3 regions of the Shewanella halifaxensis HAW-EB4 genome follow, and region 2 is predicted to be linked to each of the others. Evidence: predicted binding sites of a transcription regulator. Region 2 holds the regulator's gene; each other region holds the start of a gene.

Region 1 (10,028 bases), 830 kb from region 2:
AGCGAAGCAACTTGTATCACAAGGAGAGGGTATTTTAGGTCAAAGCCCGATTAGGGAAAATTACAACCCACTAACAGGTGAGGGACTACACTGCACTAACTTTAGCTGGTCTGCTTCCGTACTACTGCTTCTTTATCAATCCTGGTTAGTCGATGGGAATGATAATTAATCATGAAGTCTAAACTGATAACCATTTGATTTTTAGTTAATAATACTGCCATTTTAAAATAGGCTGCCTAAATATATTAATTGGACTGTTAATGTATTGCTGTTGTTGTTATTGTTTTGTGATTCAGCAGTATTGGGTGGCCTATGAAAGTTTCTCTCCTAGTCGTTATTTTTCTGAGTATTGTCTTTGTGTCGGCTTGTAATAGCCGCTCTCAAGAAATAGATCAGCAGTCTATTATCACTGACTCACACAGTGATCTTCCTCGTAAGCATCTCTTATGCAGTTCAACGCCCCCGATCCTAGATACGACTAAGCTTAAGGCTAACCTTAAAGAGCGAGGTTTAATCACCGAACAGATGACTGAAGCCGAAGCTGAGCAAATTGTTGTTGAATATATTCGCAAGCGTCAGAAAGCGTTCCAAGACTGTAAAAAAGGAAGTCAGTAGTATGAATAAACTTCTTAAAATTAAATTGTTAGCGGCATTTTTTGCAGCAATAATTTCATTCTCTCCTATTGCTCTCGCAGTACCTGTGACATCTGGTACCACGGCTGATGCCAACATGATTAACAAAGAGCGGGTTTTATATTGGCTGGTTAAACGCGGTGAGTTATCAGCTAACGCAACAGAAGCTGAAAAGCAGCAAGCGATAGCTGATTTTACTAAACGCGCCTATGGAAACAAAAAAATCCCACTGATCCAAGCACAACAACAAATTAAGCGACTCGAGCGTGCTAAGCAGCGGGCAAAGTCAGCAAACTATTCATCACCTTTAGTGAAGAGCTTTAATAATAAAACGGTCAAAGTGCTTACCGTGCTTATCGACTTTCCAGACTTACGCCACGATGATAATGGCTTAAGCAGTAGCGATACGCAGATGTTTTATAACAGCTATTCGCCAGAACATTTCAAATCACTGCTGTTTTCAAAGACAGGATATGAGGGGCCGCAAGGGCAAACCTTGATGACAGGGTATCAATATTATCAGGCTGAATCGGGTGGAAGTTTCTTCTTTACCGGTGATGTTAAGGGCTGGTATCGCGCGACAAGCAATGCAGCTGCTTATGGAGGCAATGACCCCGATGACGATGATAACGACATTGGTGTTTCTGAGTTGGTGAAAGAGGCCGTTACTGAGGCCGTTGCAGGTATGAGCGCGCCTGAATTGGCCAGTTATGATATTGAAGACCCTTATGATTTAAATAATAATGGTTTAACAAATGAAGCCGATGGCATTATCGATCATGTGATGATCTTCCATTCGAGTATTGGTGAAGAAGCGGGGGGCGGTATGTTGGGTAGTGATGCTATCTGGTCCCATCGATCCTTTGTCGATGGTGGTAGCTATACGCTGCCGGGGACTGAGATAAAGCTTTCGGGCTATACCATTCAACCGATAGATGCTGCATTGGGAGTCTGTGTACACGAGTTTGGCCATGATCTGGGCCTGCCCGATGAATACGATACCACTCAGTTGGGCAAAGGCGCTCCGGTAGGGTTTTGGTCAGTTATGGCGGGTGGTAGTTGGGCTGGCTCACTTGCAGGCTCCTTGCCTTCAGGCTTTAGTCCGTATGCCCGTTCCTATTTGCAGACTATCTATGGAGGCAATTGGGTCACTGAGCAAAGTGTAGCGCTCGATTCTATTTCGGCTTCAGGGCTAGATATTAATCTTGTTGAAGCTATCAACCATGATCAGGTGAACCAGCTTTCTATTGCTGTTCCCGCTGTCGATATTGAGTTTAAGGAACCTTATAGCGGAGCGTTTCAGTACTACTCAGATCAAGGCGATATGATTAACCATGCTATGTCATTTGATGTTGACTTACCGGCGGCAACTCCGCTTAGCTTAACCATGCTGGCACATTGGAGTATCGAGCTGGATTATGATTATGCTCAGTTGATGGTCGACGGTATAGCGATAATGGGAAATCATACCAAGTCGAGTAACTCGATTAATAACGAACGCAATATCATCACAGGTCAGTCTAGTGATTTGGCGGAAGCCGAAGGTGCAAATGCTTGGGTTGATCTTCAGTTTGATTTAAGCCCTTATGCAGGCCGAAGTGTACGTATATCGATCCGTTACGTGACCGATCAGGCTGTAGGTGATTATGGCATAGTGCTTGACGATATCGCTATTAAACAGTCGACCGAAACCGTGCTTTTCGATGGTGCAGAGCAAGAGACTGACATTGCATATGCGGGGTTTGCTCGGGTAGGCAGCAAGCGTCCAGGTAAAGATCGGCGCTATATCGTTCAGCTAAGAAGCCAACAAGGTGTAGATAAAGGACTTAAGTCTGAATCTTATGATCCTGGGATCGTACTGTGGTTTGAAAACCAGGAGTACATCAACAATGAAGTAAACAGCCATCCAGGTTATAGCTTAATTAGCGTGGTAGATGCAGACCAAAACTTAATCGGTAGTAATGACTCTAGTGTTCAGGTGAGAGATGCAGCTTTCAGCCTATTTAACCAATCGAGCTACTTTAACGATAATCACCTTAGTGCGGTTAAGTTATTCGATGATGGCAATGATTTCAGTGCGCCGCTACAGAAAGAGTCTGGTACCATTTTGCCTGAACTTGGCTTAACCATGGAGGTGATGACCCAATCTAGCAATAGCAGTAATGCGATGGTGCAGTTTCGGTATACCAGCCAGACGCCCCCAGAATTACAAGAGCTGAATGCAAGTATCAGTTATAGCTTACAAGGTCGAGAAGCTAGCTTCTCTGCCAATGCTAGCGGCGGTGATGGCAATTATACCTACACATGGGACTTTGGTACTACAGATGGTACGAGCCGTGAGGCCTCCCCAAGCTACACCTACGCTACCGATGGTAATTACTTAGTTTCCCTTACCGTGACCGATGGTGATGGCGCTAGTGTTACTAATAACACCACTCTTGTTGTGGGATCGGTGATTGAGGTGAATTTTACTCAAACTACGTCAAATCTAATGGTGAGCTTTGCCAATCAGTCGACAGGTGGCAGCGGTGAGCTGAGCTACCTGTGGGAGTTTGGTGATGGTAATACTAGTTCTGCAGCATCTCCAAGTTATACCTATGGCGCGACGGGCAGTTATACGGTGATGCTAACAGTGACGGACAGTATGGGGCAAACAGCACAAAAGAGTGCGTTAATAACGGTGACTGCTGCGGTTATTGAGCGCAGTGGCTCTTCTGGAGGTAGCTTAGGCTGGCTGTCGCTTGTTATGCTCGGCCTATTCAGCTTATATCGGCGTCAAGCCTCATAGACATAACTCGCCGCATGAAGTGCCCTAGTTAGGGCGTTTTTTATTTTTTGCTATGCAGCTAGAGCTTCGCGATGGCTTCTTGTGCAGCGGGTAAGAAAACCTCGCTAACGACCAATTGCTCGGTTTCATATTGAAAATAGCGACGACGTCCCCACAACTCCTGACTCACATCTTGTTGTAGTGATCCCGCGAGTTTTGCGATTTTGCTGCACGCTTCAAAGTGAGCCACCTCGATCCGTCCCGGAACAAATTCATCTTTGGAATAGAGTAGTTCGCCTAAGGGTCTAACGCCTAGACCTAAAAACTCTTGTTGTTTCTTCTCTAGTAATTGCCCTGGAATTAGAGTCCTCGCGAAGATCCATGGAATGCCGTCTAAAACCAGTAACACCTCTCTAATCCACATACTCTCGCAGCCAAAGGCCTCTTTTGCTGGTGGAATTAGGGTGTCTTCTCCAAGAACTCTGACTTCAAAATGAGTGCAATGCTTTTTTAATTTTTGCGTTAAGCTACAGGTGCTTAATAGCCATTCCTGAAAAGGTGGTGTAGGTAAGTTGGTGATTTGTTCTGGCGAAAACCATTGGATTGATTCACCATAAGGAAAGCTTAACCTAGTCACAGTCATCTAATTCTCGGTACAATGCAGCAAACCGAAGCAGTCTAGCATGTCAGTGCAGTTGCAGGTAGAGGTTGTCGACACAGAGTGATTAGCTTGGCATGCAGGAACATGGAATGAGAGCGGGTCTCATCGAATATCGATCAGGGAGTAAGTTTGAAGATGAATAAAATAATAGCCGTACTACTTGTGGCGCTTTGCAGTAGCTTTGGTGCTGTGGCGGCCGACAAGAAACCGTTAGAAGAGTACGCTTACTATGGCTTCGAACCTGAAATAGTCACTAACTACATTTCAAATAGAAAGAAACTAGGCTATGTCAGACTCAGTGTTGAATTGATGGTGAAGAAACCCGAACAATTGGTCAGTTTAGAGAGACACGATCCTCTGTTAAGAGCCGCAATTGTTGAGATCTTGGGTAACCAGACTGAAGCTAAGGTGAAGTCTTTAACGGGTAAGGAAGAGATCCGCCGTCAGTGCTACGAGAAAGTGAATCAACTTCTGGAGCAGGAAACGGGTAAACCCCTAGTTGTAAATTTACTCTTTACTAAATATCTATACGATTAATTTTCAATGCAAACATCAGTAGTGTTTGCTCTTTTACAGGTGCTAGCGCGTTAAAACATGAGTCATAAAACTAAACCTTCTACTCAAGAGCGCAAGGCTGGCAAGCCTTCAGCACCTAAACGAAAAGTGATCTCTAAATCGCCAAATTCTAAGCTTAAGACCATCGTTAAGGGGCAGAAAAATACGGCCGTTAAGGCACAAACGTCTAAGCCTCTGCACCCGCGAAATGTGCATAATAAGGGTTACGACTTTCCTGCTTTGATCGCTGCCTTTGCCGCGCTAAAATCTTTTGTTAAGCCTAATCCCTACGGTAATCTATCAATAGACTTTGCCGACCCACAAGCGGTTAAAATGCTAAATGCGGCTCTGTTGAAACTGCATTATGATGTTGAACACTGGGATATTCCCGCTGGATTTTTATGTCCACCTATTCCCGGCCGTGCCGATTACATTCACTACGTCGCAGATCTACTCGCAGTTAAAAAATCCAGCAAAAAGCGAGTACCTAAAGGGCCGAGAGTTAAGGTGTTAGATATTGGTACTGGTGCCAATGTGATCTACCCGCTGCTCGGAATTCAGTCTTATGGTTGGAGCTTTGTAGGTAGTGATGTAGACCCACTCTCTATTGCAAATGCCCAGCAGGTGTTTGCCAGTAATCCAGCGATCGCAGCGAGGTTCAACTCTCGACTACAAACTAATGCTAAACATGTATTCCATGGAGTGATTGAGCCAAACGAACGCTTCGATATAACCTTGTGCAACCCACCATTTCACGCTTCATTAGCAGAAGCGAGTGAGGGCACAGCGCGTAAGCTTAAAAACCTTGCGGCAAATAGAGCTAAATCATCAGAGGCTAAGCCGTTACGTAGTACAAAGCCTGTTGTGACTAAAACTGAAACGCCCCTTAACTTTGGCGGTCAGAAAGCCGAGTTATGGTGTGAGGGAGGCGAGCTGCAGTTTTTGCAAACTATGATCAGTGAGAGTCATGAGTTTGCTAGCCAGTGCTTATGGTTCACCACGCTAGTGTCTAAAAAGGAAAACCTTAAGCCTGCAAAAGCCTTGTTAGCTAAGGTAAAGGCGGAAGAGGTGAAAGAGATGGAGATGCACCAAGGTAATAAGATCACCCGAGTGTTAGCTTGGACCTTCCTTAAGCCTGAACAAAGAGAATTGTGGGCACAATATCGAGATGTGGAAAATTAAAAAGCTGATGAGCAGCTCATCAGCTTTTCAGTACGCAGTTCTATCTGGTGACGGCATCGAGATTTATGGAAAATGATATTTCACCAAGTTAGCCAATATAAGCTGTTTTAGCTTATTACAGCTTGATAGGGTTACTGACCATTCCAGAGCAACTTCCCACAATCTGTTAAATCATAACCGCCTAGGGTCGCTGCAAGTTGTTGCGTTTGTGGCTCAGCTAATAAGTTGAACAGTCTTTGTAGCTGGCGTCTAAAATAGATCCCTTGAGGCATGACAAAATCAAATGATTCAGTGACTAACGGTACAAAGCTTAAGCCGCTCTCAAGTGCTACCGACTGACAACCAAAGCCTATATCGGCATTGTTGCGAGCAATATAGCCCGCTAGCTCACGTTCACTTTGAGCTACAATACTCGAGTTCAGCTCTTCAAATGAAGCACCTTGCTTCATTAACCACTGCTCAAGGTGTTGTTGGCTACCCGCACCAGCCTGACGAGCAACCCAACGCCAAGACTGTTGAGACACTTTGTCCAGCTCCTGGCAGCGGTGATGCATATCTGGACGCATCATCAAACCTTGCTTGCGGGTATAGCCGTGCACCATAACCCACTGCTGATGGTTGGCATAACCCTGTAGTAATGCAGGGTGACGTACACTACGCTCCTCGACACTGCCCCAGTGCAGAGTGCACACATCGGCGTAACCTCGGGATAGTAAGTCTAGACCTAAGCGTGAACCTGTAGAACTGTAGCTGATCAGTTCACTTTTACCTACCTGCGACATCATTCTTGCCACAAGCATCGATAGCAGAGGGTCATCACTACCTGTGATGTGCATACGGTCAGACAGCATACCGCTGTGACAGGAGTCCATTACCCATCTGTCGATCAAAATTTTTGGAAACAGCCACTTACCAGTGATTTTAGTCGCGGGTAGAATCCGATCGTTGGCCATTGAGTAGACTTTCTTCTCATTGAGATCTAGGTACTCAGATACCTGTTTGGCACTCATATAGATCAGGTCAGTCGGCTCAGTCATTATTATTCCTTGTCACGCATTTTATCGATAATATTAGGGGTATTGGCTTAAGAAAGTGCATCAAATTCAACGTTCTCTGCACCGTTATAAATTAAGAAGTGACGACCTTTAGCACGAGCAATCATGGTAATCCCTAACTTTTGTGCCAGCTCAAGCCCCATCTGGGTTGCGCCGCTGCGTGATAACACCACCGGGATCCCCATCTTAGCGACCTTAATCACCATCTCTGAGGTTAAGCGACCCGTGGTATAAAATAGCTTATCGTTACCTGAGTCCTGATTTAGCCACATCTCACCAGCTAGGGTATCAACAGCGTTGTGACGGCCAACATCTTCAACAAAACCAACAATTTGATCATCTTTACACAAGCCGCAACCATGCACTGCACCTGCATTTTTGTAGGTTTCATTATAGGCACTGATATTTTTTAGCAGGCTGTAGATCATGCTCTGCTTCAACTGCGGCGTCGGTAGAACAATATCATCGAGGCCGGTCATAAAGTCGCCGTAAACCGTGCCTTGACCACAGCCAGTGGTAACGGTTTTTTCTGATAACTTTTCATCTAAATTTTCAATTTTTTCATTGGTAATAATGGCAGCCGAGTTTACGTCCCAATCGACAATAACGGACTCAAGCTTGTTGATATCGGAGATAAACCCTTGGTTTTTAAGATAGCCCAATGACAACGCTTCCGCGCGTGCGCCGAGTGTCATTAAGGTCACGATCGGCTGCCAGTTTAAATAGACGGTGAGGGGGCGCTCGCATGCAATGAACTTATCCACTTTTTCGCCATTCTCATTAATGGCGGTTACCGCAATCGTGAGAGGGACGTCGGTGTTGGTTTTAATTAACGTTGGATTGCTTTTGTATGCTGTCATATGACCCATCATCTGTTAAAGGAAATAATTGCACCTAGTGCTAAGCAATATCTGTACCCAATTTTATAGGGGGTAAAATTAGTAGTAGATCACATTTATCGGGGCTGGGTCGCCCTTTTATGTCCTATCACTAATTGCAATTTGGACAAAATGTCCTAGTCTTTGCTTGGAATAGTTGATCTAGTTCAAACTATTCAATTGATATTGTATGGCACGCATATTGCTTTAGCTTTAGGGAGTATTTATTTAGTTGGCTTGCCATATTGGCAGCCACCTCAGGCAAGACGGAGACTGAATGCAACATACCGAAAGCCAATGGCCAATGTACGTTTCCCTTAAGAAGATAGAGAAACAAGTCGGAAGATGGACCTCAGTACAGTGGGAAGTCGACCAGATGCTTCCCGCCACCCACGCCGCACCTGAGGGTGCCTACTTAATTTTGCTAGAACTCCATAAAGATGAACGCGGAAGCTACCGTATCAATATCGATATGGATAATGCCATGCTTTATATCGTCTGTGACGAAACAGAAGAGGGTGAGTGGAAACCAGTCGCTATTTCTGCTGATCAGAATGTCGCAGCGGGTTGTCTAGAAGCCGACACTCCCGTACTAAACATTCCTATGCCGAAAGCCATAGCCTGCTGGATCGAAGCCTTTATTACTCGTCATGGTGAAGTCGAAATCTGCGCTCATCGTCGTAAGCATGTTAACCGTCGCAAGAATGAAGGCCCTAGTACCGATCATACGGCGGATAGAGCATGAGCGGATTTTTATCTCGCTGGAATCTGCGAAAGCAGCAAGTAGAGGCTGAAGGCGAAGCAGAAGTTGCCGCGGCTGAAGCTGCTGCACAACAACTCGCCGAAGAGCAGGCGCTTACAGCACAAAAGCAAGCTGAAGCGGAGCAGTCTACAGCGCAGGATTCAACTCAAACGATTGAAAATGCACAAGTAGAAGCGGATGCCGATAGAATCTTAACTGCTGAAGATCTACCTGATCCTGAGAAGATTGAAGTCGGTGGTAGTTTTGCCAGCTTTATGGGCGCTAACGTTGACCCAGCAGCTAAGTCCGCCGCGTTAAAGGCGCTCTGGAAACAGCCTCACTACAGTGAGATTGATGGCTTGCTTGAATATGCGCTCGATTACAGCAATCAGCCTAAATTGTCGGCCGAAGTCTCAGCGGAGTTAGCTAAAAAAGTATTCCGATACATGGTCAAAGATGAAGACGATGAAGAGGGAACGCAAGAGGGAACGCAAGAGGGAGTTGAGGCTGCATCAGATGAGATGATTGCCGCTGAGAACTCCGATCAAAATGAACGCCTTAATGATGCAGATTCTGTGTCGGACATTTTGGACGGTCACCAAGACAACGTGACCCAAAATGAACCAGAAAGCAGCGACGCTTCGACGAGTAAAGTTGTTTAACGTTACTATAGAGTGTTTTAAATTCCACAAATTTGGTATGTGAATTGCTGTAATAGAGTGTAATTAATAGCTGGCGCTAATAAAAAGAGCGAAATAAAACAGCGACACTCATATACAGAAGCAGCCAAAGAACTGTTCAGGAACGCAATGTGAGCAATAGTGAAACACAGGTTGGACTCAAAGAGATTCGACAGAAGGTCCTTGCTGGGACTCAGGTGATTCAAAACCTGATCCCACCGACCGTTAGCTACACCACCGAGGGTAACGTTCTCGTTATCGGGCCAGAAGACTTGGCACGTTTAGCGGCTGATAAGTTATCTAGCATGGGGCAGTGTGCCATTTTAGCCAATGAGCCTATCACTAGCCAAGACGAAGCCCACTTGGAAAAAGTAATGACTGCCGCAGAAAATGTGGAAAGTTATTATAACAAGCTTATTGAAATCAAAGGTTTCTTAGGCCAATTTCAAGTTAAGGTAGAGCATGGCGATGGCAGTGCTGAATTAAGTACAGTTGCGATTCGCAAAGCCCATTTCGACTTGATCCTCGACCTTAGCGTGAGCCCTTGCATCAACCTTGAAATGCTACCACCTGGCTATTTCTACGTGGGGCAAGATCAAGCTAAGTTGGATGAAGCGCTTGAGCAGCTTCCATCTCTCGTTGGTCAGTTCGATAAGCCACGCTATGTCAAAGTGAACAGCGATATCTGTGCCCATTACCGTAGCGGTAATGAAGGTTGCACCCGCTGTTTGAACTTCTGTCCTGCCGATGCAATTGCGAGTATAGAGAAGAAGATCGAAATCGACCCTTACCTATGTCACGGTGCGGGTAGTTGTACTAATGCATGCCCAACTGGCGCGATTAGTTATGACCTGCCGACTCCGCAGGCCATGCAT
Region 2 (10,028 bases):
GTGCAATTGCGCCCCATAGCATCAAACCGGCTTTTCCTAGCCCAATCACAAATTCGATACTAGCCCTACCTAATCGAGCAATTTGATCAATCAAGCTCACGGAGTAGTTCCTTCTTATAATCTTCTGCTGGGTAGTGAAACGGTACCGGACCATCAGGCTCACCACCAATAAACTGTTTTAACTTTGGATCTTCTGACAAGCGCAGCTCTTCAGGTGTACCATGAGCGATAATGCGTTTATCCGCCAAAACATAAACATAGTCAGCAATACCAAGCACTTCGGCCACATCGTGTGAAACAACCACAGAGGTTAAGTTTAACGCATCTGAAAGCTCTCGAATAAGCTTCACCAACACCCCCATAGAGATGGGATCCTGACCCGCGAAGGGTTCATCGTAGAGGATCATCTCAGGCTCTAGCGCAATCGCTCGCGCCAACGCAGCTCTGCGCTGCATTCCGCCAGATAATTCTGTCGGCATCAATTGTGCCGCCCCTCTAAGCCCCACGGCTTCGAGTTTCATCAACACGATTCGGCGAATAATATCTTCCGGTAGACCAGAGTGCTCCCTGAGGGCAAAAGCAACATTGTCGAATACATTCATATCGGTAAACAGCGCGCCACTTTGAAACAGCATACTCATACGCTTACGCAGGGCAAACAACTCACTCCGGCTGCACTTATGTACATCGACACCGTCAAACTTTACAGAGCCGCTATCGGGGATTAACTGCCCACCAATAAGCTTAAGTAAGGTGGTTTTTCCGATCCCGCTTGGCCCCATAATCGCGGTAACTTTGCCCTGAGGTATCGACAGGCTGACGTCTTGAAAGATGACGCGTTCGCCGCGACTAAAGGTCATACCTTGAGTTTCAACCAATGTTTTGCGGATTTCAGTCATGCAAGTACCCTGCATCTAAATTATGGAAACTTCCATTTTCCGTACCGGAAAGGGAGAAATTGTACGTAATTGACTAAAGACGCACAACCAAATCAAGACTATCTCGCCTCAATACTTTCATTTTTATTCAATTACAGCGAAAATACGCGGCTATACCTCAAAATACTAAGAATCGATGTTATTTAATATTTTTATGTTAGTCGCAGGCTTAGGCGCCCTTGTTTGGAGTGCCGATAAGTTTGTTTATGGTGCTGCCGCCTTTGCTCGTAACCTTGGTTTACCGCCAATGCTTATTGGTTTAACGATTGTCGCTATGGGGAGTTCGGCCCCTGAAATGTTTGTTGCGGCCACCGCATCACTCGAAGGCATGACTGATACCGCAATTGGTAACGTCCTAGGTTCTAACATCGCTAACATCACATTAATTTTAGGTATTACAGCGCTGCTCGGAGCGATCTCAGTGAGTTCGCAGACACTCAAGCGCGAAATTCCAATGATGCTAGTCGCTACAGTGATTGTAGGTTATTTCCTGCATGATGGCTTTCTAACCCGTATCGAAGGCATCAGCTTATTAGTGATGTTTATTGGCTTAATGGGTTACCTAATTTGGCACGGATTAAACAGTAAAAACCGTGACGCCCTGGCTGTCGATGCTGAAAATGAAATTCCAGCTGATGTCCCTACCCGTAAAGCTATTTTATGGCTGATTATCGGTATGATACTGTTGCCACTATCCGCAGACTGGATGGTTCAGGGTGCAGTTGGGATAGCTAAAGCGTATCATTTGTCAGATTTAGTTATCGGTTTAACCATTATTGCCGTCGGTACTAGCCTACCGGAACTTGCCGCCTGTGTTGCCGGAGTCCTAAAAAAGGAAGATGATCTTGCGATCGGTAACATTGTTGGTTCAAACTTATTCAATATTCTAGCGGTTCTTGCTATACCTGGCATCATAGCGCCGGGCGCTGTAGATGCAGCAGCGAGTACACGTGACTTTTATATGGTACTTGCAACGAGCAGCGCACTTGCAATACTGATCTTATTATCTGGACGCGCCAGACAGCTAAAACCATGGCATGGCGTAGTATTACTTATTACATTTATCGCATATCAGGCATTACTCTTCCTATCATAGCAATGGGTGCGATACGTTAAGCAGCAATTTAAAGAGAGATCAATAAATGGTAGATGCAAATCAACTACGCCAATGGGGTACTAAGGTTATCGATATCGAGAAACAAGCACTCGATAATCTGTATCAGTACATCGACTCTTCAGAATTTGCCCAAGCTTGCCAATTAATATTGCAATGCACAGGTAAAGTTATCGTGATGGGCATGGGAAAATCGGGCCATATTGGCAACAAGATTTCAGCCACCTTGGCTAGTACAGGTACGCCTGCATTTTTCGTACACCCAGGAGAAGCCAGCCATGGCGACCTTGGCGTGCTCAGTGAAAACGATATCGTACTTGCGATTTCAAACTCGGGCGAGTCGAGTGAGATCTTAACCTTAATGCCAGTCATTAAGCGTATGGGACTGCCTATGATCTCTGTTACGGGTAAGCCTGACTCGAATATGGCGAAACTGGCTCAGCTACATCTTTGCATCGAAGTACCAGAAGAGGCCTGCCCGCTCGGGCTCGCACCGACATCAAGTACGACTGCAACCTTGGTAATGGGTGACGCTCTAGCCGTTGCATTATTGCAGGCTCGTGGCTTTACTCAAGATGACTTTGCACTGTCTCATCCTGGCGGTAGCCTAGGTCGTAAGCTACTACTTAAAGTCAGCGATGTTATGCATAAAGGTAATGAACTACCTAGCGTCCAAGATGATATCTGTATTACCGAAGCGCTATATGAGATCTCTAAAAAAGGTTTAGGTATGACGGCGGTCGTCGACTGCAACAACACCTTAGTCGGTATTTTCACCGATGGCGATCTACGCCGCGTTATCGATGCTGAAGTCAATTTAAGAACCACACCTATTGCAGAGGTGATGACTAAGGGCTGCGTCACGATTACTGATAATGTACTTGCAGCAGAAGCGTTAAAAGTCATGGATACTAAAAGTATTAATGGCTTAATCGTAATTAATGACAAACAACAGCCGGTTGGCGCACTAAACATGCTAGATATGGTTAAAGCGGGAGTAATTTAATATGTCCAAGCAAGGTTTATACGGCCCTATTAGCGATGATGTCTGGCAAGCTGCCAGCAAGATCAAACTGCTTATCTGTGATGTTGATGGTGTATTTTCCGACGGTCTGGTTTATATGAGCAACAGCGGTGAAGAGCTAAAAACATTCCATACTCGTGATGGTTATGGTGTGCGCTCAATATTATCGAGCGGTATCCAAGTCGCGATTATTACAGGCCGTAAATCACAAATCGTTGAAGACCGTTTTACCGCCCTTGGCGTCACACATATCTATCAAGGCGTCGACAATAAGCTGGCTCCCTATAACGAGCTACTCGCACTTTATAATGTCACTCCAGAAGAAGTCGCCTATATTGGAGATGATATGGTGGACTTACCGGTCATGCAAAAGGTGGGTCTTTCTGTCTGTGTGGTAGACGGTCACCCTTACGTGAAACAGCACGCCAAGATGACAACTCACATTAAAGGCGGCCACGGCGCCCTACGCGAGCTCACAGACTTACTACTATTAAGCCAAGACAAGTTTGATTCCGCCCATGGGATGAGTATATGAGCCGCGTTACCCTTGCGATAATCGCACTTTTTGGCACTGCACTTTTGCTCTATTGGCAAGTTCAGTCTAAAAAGAGCGAGCAAGAGCTGAGTATCGATACGAGTCAGCAACCCGATTATATTATCGATGATCTACGCAGTATCGAATATAACGAGTTAGGCTTCATTAATAGCGAAGTCACGGCCAAGCATATGGAGCACTATGATAGCGTCAACATGACCTATTTTACTGAGCCTGTTTATCTCATTTTCCCTGATGATGGCTTGGCTCAATGGCGACTAAAAAGTGACAAAGGCAGCCTTAATAAAGTGACTGGCAAGGTAACGCTAGAAAACAATGTTATTATCGACTCTATTAGCCCAGAAGAGCCGATACAGACGTTAAGCACCAGCTATTTAGATCTTGATTTGAATACTATGATTATGACGTCAGATGAAATTATCCACGTCACTGGCAACGAATTTGTCATTCAAGGTTTAGGCTTGTATGCCGACTTGAATGCCCAGAGCGTAAAACTAATCAGCCAAGTAGAAGGTATCTACCAAGCTAATTAACGCCCAACATATTGAACAATTTTACACTCGAGCTAGCTCAATAAAGTGCTTTAGCTGAGTAGAAGGACGCTATGAAATACAATCTATCTATCCTTGCAGGCCTTTTTTGCCTGCTAAGTTTCAGTTCTGTTGCTAAGGTCGATGATCTGCTGCAAGAAGTGAAAATTGCAGCCGCAAGCCAAGAAGCCGATATTAAGAATAATCAGGTTATCTTCTTTGGACCTGTCGAAGTGACCCAAGGCTCTATCAAGATGAATGCTGATAAACTGCGTGTTTTCTCAAAAGAAGATAAGAGCGGTAAAACCCTTGTGGCAACAGGCAACCCAGCCACCTATACCCAGATAATGGACGATGGACGCCCAGCAACGGCTAGCGCCAAAGAGATCCGTTACGAACTTGCGACGCGCACCCTGACCTTAGTCGGCGACGCGACTCTAGCGCAAGACGGTAGTCAGGTCACCGGTAATCGCATCAAGTACAACATTAGTTTACAACAACTTATCGCTGAAAGTTCAGGTAAAGGCGATGATAGAGTAATCACCATTATTCAGCCTGAAACCTATCAGGAAGAGAAACCAGAAACACCAGTGCAACAGCAGGAACAGCAGGAACAGCAGGAACAGCAATGAAGCAAATCACTTTAAGAGCGGTTAATCTTGCGAAGAGCTATAAAAATCGCGCTGTCGTACAAGATGTTAGTTTAACCGTAAAGACGGGTCAGATTGTCGGTTTACTTGGGCCAAACGGTGCAGGTAAAACAACCACGTTCTACATGGTGGTAGGCCTAGTACAGAGTGATAAGGGTAAGATCTTTATTGATGATGACGATCTTACACTCGATCCTATGCATCTGCGCGCTCGTAAAGGGATTGGTTATCTGCCTCAGGAAGCCAGTATTTTTAGAAAGTTGTCTGTGCGTGACAACATCATGGCGGTATTACAGACTCGCCATGACATCAATAACGAGCAACGTGAAGAACAACTTGAGCATCTGCTTGAAGAGTTCCATATCACTCATATTCGTGACAGCCAAGGTATGGCATTGTCAGGGGGTGAGCGCCGCCGTGTTGAAATTGCTAGAGCACTAGCGGCTAATCCAAAGTTTATCTTGTTAGACGAGCCATTTGCCGGTGTAGACCCGATTTCAGTTATCGATATCAAAAAGATTATTGAGCAACTTAAGAGTCGCGGCCTAGGTGTACTAATCACCGATCACAATGTTCGCGAAACATTAGATGTTTGTGAGCACGCTTACATCGTAAGCCACGGAAATCTCATTGCCGAAGGCACACCTGCCGAAATCTTGGACAACCAACAAGTTCGAGCTGTGTACTTAGGTGAACAATTCAGGCTATAGTTAATTCACAGTATGGAAGCTAAAAAACTCAATATGGAATTATTTCCACACAAAATCAAAGTATTGAGTTTTTGAGCAACCTTCGCCAGTTCAGCGAGCTTTAACGTTTAACTACAGTGTAGGGAATAGCGGTAAAATGAAAGCGTCACTCCAGCTCAAAATGGGTCAACAGCTCACCATGACTCCCCAGTTACAGCAGGCTATTCGCCTGTTACAACTGTCTTCTTTAGAGCTGCAACAAGAGATCCAACAAGCATTAGATTCTAATCCGCTACTGGAGTTAGATGAAGAGCAATCAGACGGCGACATGCTCAACGATGAAGACCAGTCTTCAAGTAACTCCGATAGTGAGCTAATCCAAGATAGCGCAAGCGTTGAAACCTCTGATGCCCTAACCCAAGACTCCATGCCCGATGAGCTACCGATGGATACCACTTGGGATGAAGTCTATACCGTCTCCTCGAACGCCAGCTCAGGCGTGAGTCGTGAAGATGATATGCCTTTTCAGGGTGAGACTAGCGAAGGATTATACGAGCACCTTGAATGGCAAAAGAATCTCACTCCATTTTCAGATAATGACCTTGCTATCGCGACTGCAATTATCGATGCAATCGACGAGCGGGGTTATTTAACTCAAAGCTGTGATGAGATCCTCGAAGCGATGGGCGACCCAGAGACTGAACTCGATGAGGTTGAGGCCGTTTTAAAACGGATTCAACATTTCGACCCTATCGGCGTTGCCGCGCGTAATCTAAGCGAATGTCTACTTATCCAACTTGCGCAGTATGCAGCCGATACTCCCCATATAGATAACGCTAGATTACTGATTAAAGACTATTTGGACCTTATTGCTGGCCGTGATTTTAGGCAGCTGATGCGTAAAACCAAGCTCAAAGAAGATGACCTGCGTGATGCTATCACACTGATCCAAACGCTCAATCCAAGACCTGGTCTCGCAATAGCCCGCAGTAAAGATGAATATGTCATCCCGGATGTGTCTGTTAGCAAGAAAAAAGGCCGCTGGGTGGTGGAGCTAAACCCTGACTATATGCCTAAGATTAATGTTAACCAGCATTACGCTTCTATGGCACGCAGCACGACTAATCAGGCCGATGGACAGTTTATTCGCGGCCACCTTCAAGAAGCAAAGTGGTTTATTAAGAGCCTTGAAAGCCGCAATGACACCTTATTAAAGGTAACAAATTGTATCGTTAAATTTCAGCAAGGCTTTTTTGAGTACGGCGAAGAAGCCATGAAACCTATGGTATTAAATGACATTGCCGAAGCCGTTGAAATGCATGAATCCACCATTTCACGGGTTACCACACAAAAATATATGCATACCCCAAGGGGTATTTTCGAACTCAAGTATTTCTTCTCGAGCCATGTCGGTACAGACGACGGCGGAGAGTGCTCATCTACAGCAATTAGGGCGTTTATTAAGAAGTTAGTCGCTGCTGAAAACCAGAAGAAACCATTAAGCGACAGCAAAATGGCCCAACTTCTGGCGGAACAAGGGATTAAAGTAGCTAGACGTACTATCGCGAAATACCGCGAAGCAATGCTGATCCCACCCTCAAACCAACGTAAGAGTTTATAACTCAAAATTAGGCACATGGAGGATCGATAATGCAAATCAACCTGACAGGACATCACATAGAAATTACCGCTTCACTGCGCGGCTATGTGGAAGATAAATTCACAAAGCTTGAACGACATTTCGATCAGATCAATAATGTGCACGTTATTTTGAATGTACAGAAAATGCAGCAGATTGCCGAGGCCAAAATCCACCTTAAAAAAGGGGAAGTATTTGCCACTTCGGAACACGCAGATATGTATGCTGCGATAGACTCCCTGATCGATAAGCTAGATCGTCAGGTTATTAAACACAAAGAGAAGCTGATTAAACACTAACGATGGAACTAAGTACCATCCTGCAGCCGGAGTGCACCACCTGCGCCACTCCGGGCAGTAAGAAAAAGGTACTGGAGCTAATCAGTGATATTGCTGCTGTCCAGTACCCTACCCTTTCTTCACAAGAAATTTTTGAAAGTCTCTTGGCGAGAGAAAAAATGGGTAGCACGGGTATAGGTAATGGTATAGCGATTCCTCATGGAAGGCTGGCAAATATAGACCGTCCCGTTGCAGTATTGGTTAAATGTGAAGTTCCTATCCCATTTGACGCAATCGATAAGCAGCCTGTCGATATCTTATTTGCTCTACTGGTGCCATCTGAACAGTGTGAGCAACATTTAGCGACACTGTCTTGTATGGCTGAAAAACTCAACGATAAAGCAGTTGTTAAGCAGTTGAGAAAAACCAGTAATGAATCGGAGCTATACCAAGTCATTACTCAGTAGCGTCTTACTCGGGTCTTTAAATTATTATCATTGTTCCAATGATGCATTGATGATTTAAAGACCTAAGTAATTATTACTGCAATATTATTTATTTTTTATTACCCACTCAAATTCTTGCTTTCAGCCTTAAAGACGTTAATCTATATACTTGTACAACATAATCACAAAATCCAAACATTTAGTTAAATCTCTATCAGGTAGTCATACGATGAAGCTTGTTTTAGTCTCAGGTCGCTCCGGTTCAGGAAAATCCGTTCTGTTAAGAATGCTAGAGGATCTCGGCTATTATTGTGTCGATAATCTGCCTCTGCCTATGATGGGCACACTACTCAAAGAGCTCTCTGGAAACACCAATCTTGTAGCGATCAGCGTCGATATCCGTAACCTACCAGAAAAAGAAAGCGAGCTTATTAAGCACCTAACCAACTTACCTGATGGAGTTGAGTTACTTAGCTTTTTCCTTAATTCTAGCGATGAAGTACTACTAAAACGCTATAACGAGACTCGTCGTCTACACCCTCTATCTCACGATAATGTATCGTTAAAAGAAGCAATTGAAATAGAAGGGCGTTCACTTGAGCCGCTAGCCAATATCGTCGACCACTATATCGATACCTCAACTCTCAACATCTATGATCTTAACGATCAGGTGCGTGAGATCTTGCTCGGTAACCTTGATAAAGAACTGATGATCAATTTTGAATCATTTGGATTTAAGCACGGCATGCCGACCGAAGCCGACTTTATGTTTGATGTTCGCTTTTTACCCAATCCCCATTGGGAACCAGACTTGCGCCCAATGACAGGACTCGATAAACCAGTACAAGACTTCTTAAATGAACGTCCTCGAGTCAATCAGTTTATTAAACAGATCGAAGATCTACTCGAGACTTGGTTACCTGACTTAGAGCGCAACAATCGCAGCTATCTCACCATAGCGATTGGCTGTACAGGTGGTCAACACCGCTCGGTTTACATTACCGAGCGCCTTGCAGCTCACTTCAAAGATGGCAAACATAAAATACAAGTCCGCCACCGAGAGCTAAAAAATGCCGACCATTGAACGTGAAGTCGCCATCTGCAATAAACTAGGTCTTCACGCCCGCGCAGCAACAAAACTGGTCGTACTCGCCTCTGAATTTGATGCCGAAATCACCATCATTCAAGGTGAGAAACAGGCTTCGGCGTCAAGTGTACTAGGCTTATTAATGTTAGAAACAGGCATGGGAAAAACGGTACAACTCCTTGCAACAGGAACCGACGCCAAAAAGGCACTCGATGCTATTTGCCAATTAATTGATGCCAAATTTGATGAAGATAATTAATAATTAATCATTCATTTCCTTAGTTATCACACACAAATCCCCAGCACTTAAGTTATTATAAGCGCCTTTAAAACTATCCAGTGAGGGAGCCATGCCGATTGAAGTCTTAGACAACGAAACAACTGACCAACGTCTCAATCAGCTGACTCAAGCATTAGGCAACGGTATGTTTGTCCATGTCCGCAACATGTTGCAGGATATGGCGGCATCGGACATTGCTTTTATTCTCGAATCTTCTCCACCTCGCACCCGTCAAGTGTTATGGCAACTGATTGACCAAGAACACACAGGTGAAATTCTTGACGAACTCGGTGAAGAGCTTAAAGACAGCCTGATCAAACAGATGAGTCCTGAGCGCGTTGCAAAAGCAGCCGAAAGCATGGACACCGATGACTTAGCCTATATTTTACGAAGCCTGCCTGACAGCATCTTTAACCAAGTTTTACAGTCGATGAGCAAGCAAGACCGAGTACGTGTCGAGCAAGCGCTGTCGTACCCTGATGACACCGCCGGTAGCCTGATGAACACCGATACGGTGACCTTAAGGCCTGACGTCAATATCGATGTGATTTTGCGCTATTTGCGGATCCGCGGTGAACTGCCTGATGCTACCGATATGCTGTATGTGGTCGATAAAAAAGACTGTGTTTTAGGTGGCGTACGTATCGCCGACCTGCTGACCTGTGATCCCAACGCCTCAGTGCGTGAAATCATGGTGTCAGATCTTGAAGCGATCCCTGTTGGTATGTCAGACAGCGAAGTCGCGCAGTTATTCGAACGACATGACTGGGTATCAGCACCGGTTATCGACGCTGACA
Region 3 (10,028 bases), 1.1 Mb from region 2:
TGATTGAATCTATCGGTCGCCGCCGTTTGAAAGCCCGGCTGTTCACTACTCGGGTCTAGTGGTGGTTGACCGCCAGCAGGAGAGGCTAAGGTGATAGTAAAGCCACTGTCTTTAAAGCGATAAAAAGGACTGGCAAATTCTTCGAGCCAGAAGCCTGTTTTTAAGCCTGTGTCGCCAAGTTTGTCGTGTGAGGTGAGTACCATCAATATCTTCATTTTGTCGTCCTTTTTATCTGTTGGTTTGCCAATTAGCGGCATCCTTGTTACGTGATGCCTGCCAATTAGCTGAGGTCTCTTTTACGCTTGTATCTGTGTGGTTATTAGGGGTTATAAGTTACGTTCTAAAATCTTGCGGCTCATAGCCAGATCAACATCTTGATTTTCGCCCAGTGCCGTCATGCCGTGGCCTTCAAGTTTATTGATGATCTCATCGATACTGCTACTATCTAAGTCGTAGTCTGAAAGGCGAGTTTTAATGCCCATCGTTTCGAAGAACTCACGGGTTTTACTGATAGCCGCATCGATGATTTCATCATTGCTGCCTTGGTTAATGCCCCAAACGCGATCGGCATATTGCAGTAACTTCTCTTGCTTAGCGTCACGGCGAACATCGAGCATGCCAGGTAGAATCATCGCGATAGTACGCGCATGGTCAATTCCGTAAAGGACGGTGATCTCATGGCTAATCATATGTGTTGCCCAGTCGTGTGGCACACCTTTGCCTATCACGCCACTCAGGGCCATGGTTGCTACCCACATCAGGTTAGCGCGCACATCAAAGTCTTTAGGTTGGCTTAATGCTTTTGGGCCTAATTCGATAAGGGTTTGCAGCAAGCCTTCGGCGAATCTGTCTTGTACTGGCGCATTAACTGGGTAGTTAAGGTATTGCTCTGTGATGTGAATAAAGGCATCGACAACCCCGTTAGCCACTTGGCGCTCAGGCAGTGTGAAGGTTTTGCTTGGGTCTAATACTGAGAATTTTGGAAAGACGTGATTGCTCATGAAAGACAGCTTTGATTGGTACTCTTTACGAGTGACAACGCTGGCACTATTCATCTCTGAGCCAGTGGCTGGCAAGGTTAGTACCGTACCGAATGGCATAGCCTGAGTGACTTTTTCGCCCCAACTTAAAAGTATGTCCCATGGCTCAGCTTCAAATAGTGCGGCAGCAGCGACAAACTTAGTGCCATCGATAACCGAGCCACCACCAACGGCCAACAGGAAGTCGATATTTTGCTGTTTTACCACATCGACCGCTTGCATTAATGTTTCGTAGGTTGGGTTAGCCTCGATACCACCAAACTCAACAACCTCACGCTGCTTAAGTGCAGCTTTAACCTCATCGAGTGTACCTGTACTTCTGGCGCTATTACCGCCAAATAGGACTAGAACTTTTGCATCTTGTGGGACTAAGTTATCTAGCTCGGCAATTTTGCCTTCACCAAAGCAGATGTGGGTTGGGTTGTAATAATCGAAGCTGTACATAATCGTTCCTATAGTCGAGCTCAGTGCGTCGAGTGATATTAATACTTAAAGCTTAGTAGGCCAATGATCTAGTGGCTTATTGCGCTCGCTAACATTGAGTTAGCGTGCTTGGTTCAACCCTGTTATTTTTTGAGGCTTGAATGCCGCTACAGCGGCAATGTACTACGTGAGAAGTTCTGTTTTAACACTACGGTCGATTCGATCCCTGCGATACAGTTTAGACTCCCAAGCGACTTTTTCACGAAGCTTTCATAGCTTAGCAGGTCACTGGCGACGATTTTTAGGAGGTAATCGTGAGCTCCGGTGACCACTGAGCACTCCATTACTTGTTCAAGATTTTCCATGCTGTCTTCGAAAAGTATCGCATGTTGATCTGAGTTTTCTTTGAGGCGTACAAAGGCGTACACCACTACGTTGAACCCCACATCTTTTGGGTCAATTTGCGCCGCATAACCACGGATTATGCCACTTTGTTCCAGCTTTCTCACTCGGCGAAGGCAGGGAGTATCGGACATATTTAACTTGGCAGCGAGCTCTGAGATCGCGATACGGCCTTGGCGTTGTAATATGGCGAGAATATTGCGGTCCTTAACATCCATGGGACAACCTTTTTATTTTTATGGTGAAAGTCAGTATCAATTAGCTATTTTATAGGGGATTCCAATCTTAAATGGAAGTTATTAGAGAAAATTTACGGGTTTACGCTGATTGGATACTGCATCAGTAATCTAAGATGAAGGCTTTGATCACGCATTGGATTTGATTGGGGACGTAGGCTTGTATATGGCTGCTTGCCGTTGATGCGCAGTTGAGCCTACCTTTAGAGGGCGCTAATGAGCCTAGATATTCGCAAATGTCGATAGTAAAAGCAGATGTCGATCGTAAAAGAAGATAAGTAATGAAAGTCATATAGCAAGATAAAAAACAGGCCTTAATTTAAGGCCTGAGATATCACTTTTAACTTAAGGTGTTACCGCTCTTAAATATACCTTACGGTGATTGAATTCTTGATTGAGATGATTTAATTCACCCACTGATAACTTGGCCAGTAATGTCGTACCCTTGTCATCTGTGACAAATTTTTGCGCGGTGCGATTAACAAAATCTACTACATAAACACTATCGCTTTGCTGCGCTTTTGCCGTTTCTTGTGCTGCTTGGCTGGAGCAATCATTACATTCTGTAATCGGACTCATAGCTGCAAGACTTGTCGTTGAAAGTAGTAGTCCTGCGCTTAGCAGTGCGACTCGAGTTGCTTTTTTTCTCATAGTAGGTTCCTTATTACTAAAATGGTGATCTGCGTCACACTTTTAATTTAGTATATAGTTTAGATAGTGTCCAGAACTATTTGTTATTAAGTTGTTGTTTAATCTTGTTTTATTCATGAATTGCTAATTTAGCGTGCTAGATTAATGGAATGCTTCTCTAAAGGATAAGGGGGGATGAAGGGCTTGCTTAACGACGAGGTTTATTCGATAGTAACCACATTGAGCTGTCATTCATTTTAGGGAAATTAATGAAGATATTCATGCTGTTAATCAGTTTTTGTTGTTTTGGCGTTTCGGCGATGGAATGGAATATTCAAAGCCTAGCTCCCGGTTCTTCATTTAGAGGTAGCGCCGTACTCGAGGGAGTCGCTTGGGTAACGGGGACTGATAACCGCGTCTATATCTCCAAAGACAGCGGTAACAGCTGGTTAGATGTATCGGTTAAAGATCAGCCTTTGACTGATTTTCGCGATATTGAAGTGTTCGATGCTAACACGGCAATTGTTATGGGGGCGGGTCAGGGGGGACTCTCTAAGCTGTATATAACGCAGAACCAAGGATTGAGTTGGCAGTTGCTGTTCGATAATCCCGATGAACTGGGCTTCTTTAATTCAATCGCTTTTTGGGATCGCAATAATGGTTTGTTGCTGGGCGATCCCGTTGGTGGTTGTTACGTTATCTTACGCACTGCAGATGGTGGCAAAACATGGCAGCGTATCGCCAAAGGGGAGTTACCAGAAATGCTCGATAAAGAGGTCGCTTTTGCCGCCAGCGGTAATACATTAATCGTTGGCAAAAGGGGGCGGGCTTGGTTTACCACCGGCGGCTATAGCAGCTCTGCCTACAGCAGCGCCGACTCGGGGCAACATTGGCGTCGGCGTCCAATCTCTCTCTATGATGATACTCAAACCGCAGGTGGCTATGCGCTAGCATTTAATCATTTAGGTGATCTATTTGTGGTGGGCGGGGATTATCAGCAACGGGATAAGTATGATGCGAATATGGTCTATAGAAGGGGCTATGTATGGCATAAAGCGCCGGGTACGACACCTGGCCTACGCACGGCCATGGTGTGCTATGAAGAAACCTGTATTGCCACAGGCAAACTTTCGAGTGATATTTCCCGTGACCACGGTTATAGCTGGCAACCACTGCTAATCAATGGTCAGGCTCAGGGCTTCTTCACCCTAGCGATTGACGGTAATACTTTGGTGGCAGGGGGCCATGGTGGTCGAGTCGCCGTGTATACTTTTGAATAGTCGCTCCTGATTAGCAAAAGCCCAAATAAGCATTTTGTCCTATAATCGATGGGCTTTTGTTGGGGGGCTAGCCCAAAATAAGATACATAATAAGAGCACCCACGCAGCCACCAATCAAGGTCGCTAAGGCGAATAGCAACCACTGACTGTATAGAGATACTTTTTGCATCTGAGCATGAGTGGGCTTTGGGATCACCTGCAATTGTTTCTGTTCCACTTCAAAGACGGCACATAATCCCAATAGGGTTTCGTTAGAGGCACTGCCCTCTTTCTCTACTCGCTGAACTGTACGTAAACTAATAGCACAGGCATCCGCTAAGTGCTGTTGAGTCCAGCCCTTAGATTGGCGCAATTCTTTTACTGTTATCGCATTAATCTCCATGTTCGACTCCGCTAGCTCCCTTAGTTTTATTTAGCATTTGCCTAACCAGTAAACTGGTGTACTAGCCAAGCAGCTAAGCCGCCAAAAACCATACCGGCGACAAAGAACATGAATATGCGCTTGAGCGCTGACTTACTGTCCATGTTGAGATACGCTTTAGTTTCGGTCGCCATATACTTGCCATTTTTATATAGGGTGCATACAACGGTTGCAGTGAGCAAGCTACTGACTTCAAAAGTCACTTGGTAGTCATTGCCCAAATAACAAAATTCGTGAGCGCTTTTCATCCCAAGGTTACGCTTTTCGGTGATCAGTTCATCATTGACATAAATAGTTTCTTTACCAGTAAAACCTGAACCGTGGGCGGTTATACGTACCTCTTCATCGTTGAAGTAGTACCAATATCCATTTGCAATCGTGACCGTGTCCATTGTTGTGTCCATTTTGTGTCGAGTGATTGATTGTTCCATATTTGCTCCTTGCTATGTTGACAGTTGAATTTGACGAGAGCAAGTTCAGCATAAATTTTGTTCGGTGACGGCGTCATGAATGTGACAGGCGTAAAAAAGGCATATGACACTTAAAGTGTCATATGCCTAATTGATTGTAATTAAGATGCTTTTGCTTAATATGCTATCAATGGTAAAGGAGGTCGTTAGTTCGCTAAGGTTTTGGCGTTTGTCACTATAGCCTCAGCTTCTTGCATAACGCTTACCGTTAATCCGTTCGATTATTTGGGTCGCGTTGAGGTCGTGGATCACGTTGATCACCGTTGCTGGGGCGTCGGTAACCGCACCAATAATCACTAAGATGGGGATCACCTCTATCGGTAAGCCTAACGTGGTGACGATAAATATCTCGCCAAGAAAAGCCCCGCCTGGCACGCCGCCAATCACAAAGGCTGAGAGGACAGAAATCAGTACCGTTAGCGCAAAGATATCTGCAGTAAAATCCAATCCGAGAATCGAGTAGATAAACACAATTTTAAGGGCCGTGGTCATGGCTGCGCCGCCCTTGTTTAGGTTTACCAGTAAGGGCAGACAGATATCGGCAATCTCCTCTCTAATGCCCATCTTATTAGCGGCGCGAATATTGACAGGTAGTGATGCAAGGGAGGAGCTTGTTCCTAATGCCGTCGCTGATGGCTCAATGGCGTTGCGCCAAAATTGCTTAATGCCATTAATGCCACCGCCTAACCAGGCGTATAGCGTGCTACCAAGGGTGTAGTAGAGTGCGGCAGCGATAAAAAACAGGCCGATAGCACGGGCAAATGTACTCAAGAGTTCGGTATCTTGGCTGGCCATCGTCGATGCAAAGTAGGCGCCGAGTCCCACTGGTGCAACGATCATTAAAATAGAGACGATTTTCATGATCACGGTATTTAAGCTATCGAGCATGGCCGAGACCTTCTCGCCATCCTTTCCTGACTGCCCAATAGCAATGCCTGAAATAACTGACATGATAATCAGTGCCAGAATGTTGGACTTAGACAGCAAACCAACAAAGTCGTTGGTGGTCAGCAGGTTAACAAAATCCATGCTTCCAGAGCCAGTGCTCACTTGTTGATGCAGATCTAGGGTTACCCCTTGTGCTGGGTCGTAAATAGAAGCGAGGCCGATAATTCCTATTGTTGGGATAATCGCCATAACAATAGAGACCATGAAAATGGTCACTAGGATCACACCGAGTTTTTTTAAGTCTGTCATACGGGCGATAGAGGAGGTGACGCTAATCGCCACTAATGGCACGATAATCATAAACAGTAAGTTTAGAAATATCTGGCCCAAGGGCTTTAGCTTAAGGGCAAACACTGGAAAGAGGATCCCAATCAGTCCTCCTAGCATCAAAGCCGAAAGTAAGATAATAGAGGAGCGATAGGGCTTAATTTTTTGCCACATAAAGTCATTCCATTTGTGAGCTATACCCATAGAAGGCTTATACTGGTTGGTATTAGCTTTTTCGCAGACGAAAGCGAATAGGGATAGATAAACTATAGGTCAACAGTAGATAGACAGGCGAACAAGGTAAAAAAAAAGCCCCAAACATTGCTGTTTAGGGCTGTAAGGCTAACCACTCTAGCGGTTAGCGAGTCATCTCAGATAATTACAAGCTGTAGTAAAGCTCGAATTCAACTGGGTGAGTAGTTTGGTTGATACGCTCAACGTCTGCAGACTTAAGTGTGATGTAAGAATCGATAAAGTCGTTAGTGAATACGTCGCCACGAGTCAAGAACTCACGGTCAGCGTCTAGACACTCAAGTGCATTTTCTAGTGAAGTGGCAACTGTTGGGATTTCAGCCGCTTCTTCTGCTGGAAGATCATATAGATCTTTGTCCATTGCCTCACCTGGGTGGATCTTGTTTTGGATGCCGTCAAGGCCCGCCATTAGCATTGCAGAGAATGCTAAGTATGGGTTTGCTACTGGGTCACCAAAACGGATTTCGATACGACGACCTTTTGCACTTGGTACCACTGGGATACGGATAGAAGCAGAGCGGTTAGCTGCTGAGTAAGCAAGCATAACTGGCGCTTCGAAGTGTGGTACAAGGCGCTTATATGAGTTTGTCGATGGGTTAGCAAATGCGTTGATTGCGCGAGCATGCTTAATAACACCACCGATGTAAAATAGTGCTGTTTCGCTCAATCCGCCATACTTGTCACCAGCGAATAAGTTCACGCCGTCTTTTGCAAGAGACTGATGCACGTGCATACCGCTACCGTTGTCACCAACGATTGGTTTAGGCATGAATGTCGCAGTCTTGTTGTAAGCGTGAGCAACGTTATGTACAACATACTTAAGTACCTGAACTTCGTCGGCCTTCAGTGTTAGTGTATTGAAACGTGTTGCGATTTCGTTCTGGCCCGCTGTAGCAACTTCATGGTGGTGTGCTTCAACAACTTGGCCCATCTCTTCTAGTACTAAACACATAGCACTACGGATATCTTGTGATGAATCTACTGGTGCTACTGGGAAGTAACCGCCTTTAACGCCTGGACGGTGACCCTTGTTGCCATTTTCATAGCTGGTACCTGAGTTCCAAGCCGCTTCTTCAGCGTCAACCTTGTAGAAACAACCCGACATGTCAGCGCCGAACTTGACATCGTCAAATAGGAAGAATTCTGGCTCTGGACCAACCAATACTGTATCGGCAATACCTGTTGAACGTAGGTAATCTTCAGCTTTCTTTGCAATTGAACGTGGGTCACGGTTATAACCTGTCATTGTGCCAGGGTTTAGGATGTCACAACGAATGTTTGCAGTCGTTTCAGCGGTAAAAGGGTCAAGAACAAAGCTTGCTGGATCAGGCATCAATACCATGTCTGATTCGTTAATGCCTTTCCAACCTGAGATTGAAGAACCGTCAAACATTTTACCGTCTTCAAAAAAGTCAGCATCAACTTGGTGAGTTGGGATTGTAACGTGCTGCTCTTTACCTATCGTATCGGTAAAACGTAAATCAACAAACTTAACTTCTAACTCTTTTAGTTGTTGTAAAACTGATTCTGCTGACATTCTAAAGTCTCCGAGTAGGGTAAAGGGTCGTCCCTTTGTTTTATCTTTAATATTTAGCGCTTAATGCGATTATGGTCTTCATATAGCGAGACTCGTGCCAACTCTTTAACTTGTTGAATATTATGAGTTAGTCGTTTCTTGGCTTTGTTGGTAACTTCTTTGTCGCACTATTTTGGTGCGACCAATGGATCAATGTGGTGCGCGCTATAACAGTGCAGTTGCCATTTGTCTTGCAGATACTTAATTGGCATCTCGTTTAAAATCGGTACACAGAATAACTAAGCTATGACCAATTTTATAGGGGATAAGTCAAGGAAATAACATTGGATTTTCAATAAGTGTTATTGGGATTAAAGACAGTCATTTAACCGCAGGATTATTGAGCGTGTTTTAGCTACTTATAGATCTGAAATCGTCGCCTAAAACAGCCAAAGTGTTGGATATAGCGAGGAGGTTTAAGCTGGCTGACACGATTAGTCTAGTGTGGGTAAAGTATAAAAAAGTGTATAAAAAGCGGACGTTAGAGCGAAAAAAAGCAATGCGAAAGAGTTATTTTTAACGATTGGTTAAAAATAATCCTGTGAGATAACGTCGAGCTAGAGTAGAATGTCACGCTTTTTATTGCAACTACTATACTAGATTGGTTTTAGTTGTTGTCAGTAACCCCCCCTATATTTTATACCGATGGTAAGAGGTTTAGCCGTGTTAGAGAATTTACGTAACATCGCCATTATTGCACACGTTGACCATGGTAAGACTACCTTGGTTGATAAGTTGCTGGCGCAGTCAGGAACCCTTGAGTCTCGAGGAGAAGCCACTGAGCGGGTGATGGATTCAAATGATCTTGAAAAGGAACGTGGTATCACGATTCTGGCCAAGAACACTGCCATCAAGTGGAACGATTACCGTATCAACATCGTTGATACTCCTGGTCACGCCGATTTCGGTGGTGAGGTAGAGCGTGTTCTATCTATGGTTGACTCAGTATTACTACTAGTTGACGCAGTAGATGGTCCAATGCCACAGACTCGCTTCGTGACTAAGAAAGCTTTCGCTCAAGGCCTAAAGCCAATCGTTGTTATTAACAAGATTGACCGTCCAGGCGCACGTCCAGATTGGGTTATTGACCAAGTATTTGACTTGTTCGACAACCTAGGTGCGACTGATGAGCAACTAGATTTCCCAATCGTTTATGCTTCTGCGCTAAACGGTTTTGCAACACTAGATCCAGACGAAACTAGCGCTGATATGACGCCGCTATTCGAAACGATCGTTGAAAAAGTTTCTTCACCAGATGCTGATGCTGAAGGTGATTTCCAGATGCAAATTTCGCAAATCGACTACAACTCATACGTGGGTGTTATCGGTATTGGCCGCATCAAGCGTGGTAGTGTTAAAACTAACCAGCAAGTGACCATTATTGGCGCAGACGGCAAGAAGCGTAACGGTAAAGTAGGCCAAGTATTAGGTTACATGGGTCTTGAGCGTCACGAAGTTGCTGATGCAACAGCAGGCGACATCGTTGCGATTACTGGTCTTGGCCAATTGCTAATTTCTGACACTGTTTGTGCAACTACTAACGTAGAAGCATTGCCTCCATTGTCTGTTGATGAACCAACACTAACCATGACTTTCCAGGTGAACACTTCTCCGTTCGCTGGTAAAGAAGGTAAGTATGTTACTTCACGTAATATTCTTGAGCGTTTACAGCAAGAACTAGTACACAACGTAGCACTACGCGTTGAAGAAACTGACAGCCCAGATCGTTTCCGCGTATCAGGCCGTGGTGAACTTCACCTTTCAATCTTGATTGAAAACATGCGTCGTGAAGGTTATGAGCTAGCTGTATCTCGTCCAGAAGTTATCGTAAAAGAGATCGATGGCGAGATGTGTGAGCCGTTCGAAACACTAACTGTTGACGTTGAAGAGCAACATCAAGGTGCCGTGATCGAGAAGCTTGGTATCCGTAAGGGTGACATGAAGGACATGCAGTTAGATGGTAAGGGTCGTGTACGTATCGACTTCGTTATCCCTAGCCGTGGTCTAATCGGTTTCCAAACTGAATTCATGACAGCGACTTCTGGTACTGGTCTAATTTACCATTCATTCGACCACTACGGTC

Evidence for each region. Region 2 encodes sigma-54, which starts transcription at its own class of promoters, with help from an activator protein. Its sites were predicted from a motif close to GTTGGCACGNNNNTNGNNT; they were not measured.
Region 1: SHAL_RS00505 (formate dehydrogenase accessory sulfurtransferase FdhD) is a predicted target of sigma-54. The motif match lies at 7,756-7,774, and genes of this name have one in related genera.
Region 3: glnA (glutamate--ammonia ligase) is a predicted target of sigma-54. The motif match lies at 7,990-8,008, and genes of this name have one in related genera.

Annotation. Positions count from the first base shown of each region.
Region 1 covers NC_010334.1:104,369-114,396, forward strand. Annotated here, with positions in the region: gene SHAL_RS00470 (MGH1-like glycoside hydrolase domain-containing protein) at 1-169, shown strand, start outside; gene SHAL_RS00475 (hypothetical protein) at 313-615, shown strand; gene SHAL_RS00480 (immune inhibitor A domain-containing protein) at 617-3,421, shown strand; gene SHAL_RS00485 (chorismate--pyruvate lyase family protein) at 3,480-4,043, opposite strand; gene SHAL_RS00490 (flagellar basal body-associated protein FliL) at 4,197-4,598, shown strand; gene rlmF (23S rRNA (adenine(1618)-N(6))-methyltransferase RlmF) at 4,656-5,798, shown strand; gene SHAL_RS00500 (substrate-binding domain-containing protein) at 5,930-6,835, opposite strand; gene SHAL_RS00505 (formate dehydrogenase accessory sulfurtransferase FdhD) at 6,883-7,713, opposite strand; gene SHAL_RS00510 (DUF3305 domain-containing protein) at 8,009-8,476, shown strand; gene SHAL_RS00515 (DUF3306 domain-containing protein) at 8,473-9,135, shown strand; gene SHAL_RS00520 (4Fe-4S binding protein) at 9,285-10,028, shown strand, end outside.
Region 2 covers NC_010334.1:4,498,303-4,508,330, forward strand. Annotated here, with positions in the region: gene mlaE (lipid asymmetry maintenance ABC transporter permease subunit MlaE) at 1-100, opposite strand, end outside; gene mlaF (phospholipid ABC transporter ATP-binding protein MlaF) at 87-899, opposite strand; gene SHAL_RS19125 (calcium/sodium antiporter) at 1,075-2,034, shown strand; gene SHAL_RS19130 (KpsF/GutQ family sugar-phosphate isomerase) at 2,081-3,058, shown strand; gene kdsC (3-deoxy-manno-octulosonate-8-phosphatase KdsC) at 3,060-3,611, shown strand; gene lptC (LPS export ABC transporter periplasmic protein LptC) at 3,608-4,165, shown strand; gene lptA (lipopolysaccharide transport periplasmic protein LptA) at 4,237-4,794, shown strand; gene lptB (LPS export ABC transporter ATP-binding protein) at 4,791-5,522, shown strand; gene SHAL_RS19155 (RNA polymerase factor sigma-54) at 5,659-7,122, shown strand; gene hpf (ribosome hibernation promoting factor) at 7,152-7,439, shown strand; gene ptsN (PTS IIA-like nitrogen regulatory protein PtsN) at 7,442-7,885, shown strand; gene rapZ (RNase adapter RapZ) at 8,094-8,948, shown strand; gene SHAL_RS19175 (HPr family phosphocarrier protein) at 8,935-9,210, shown strand; gene mgtE (magnesium transporter) at 9,302-10,028, shown strand, end outside.
Region 3 covers NC_010334.1:409,844-419,871, forward strand. Annotated here, with positions in the region: gene SHAL_RS01745 (type 1 glutamine amidotransferase domain-containing protein) at 1-215, opposite strand, end outside; gene SHAL_RS01750 (iron-containing alcohol dehydrogenase) at 327-1,484, opposite strand; gene SHAL_RS01755 (Lrp/AsnC family transcriptional regulator) at 1,631-2,083, opposite strand; partial or broken gene SHAL_RS22980 (hypothetical protein) at 2,223-2,285, shown strand; gene SHAL_RS01760 (hypothetical protein) at 2,447-2,752, opposite strand; gene SHAL_RS01765 (WD40/YVTN/BNR-like repeat-containing protein) at 3,001-4,011, shown strand; gene SHAL_RS01770 (helix-turn-helix domain-containing protein) at 4,079-4,393, opposite strand; gene SHAL_RS01775 (hypothetical protein) at 4,435-4,863, opposite strand; gene SHAL_RS01780 (dicarboxylate/amino acid:cation symporter) at 5,086-6,291, opposite strand; gene glnA (glutamate--ammonia ligase) at 6,497-7,906, opposite strand; gene typA (translational GTPase TypA) at 8,609-10,028, shown strand, end outside.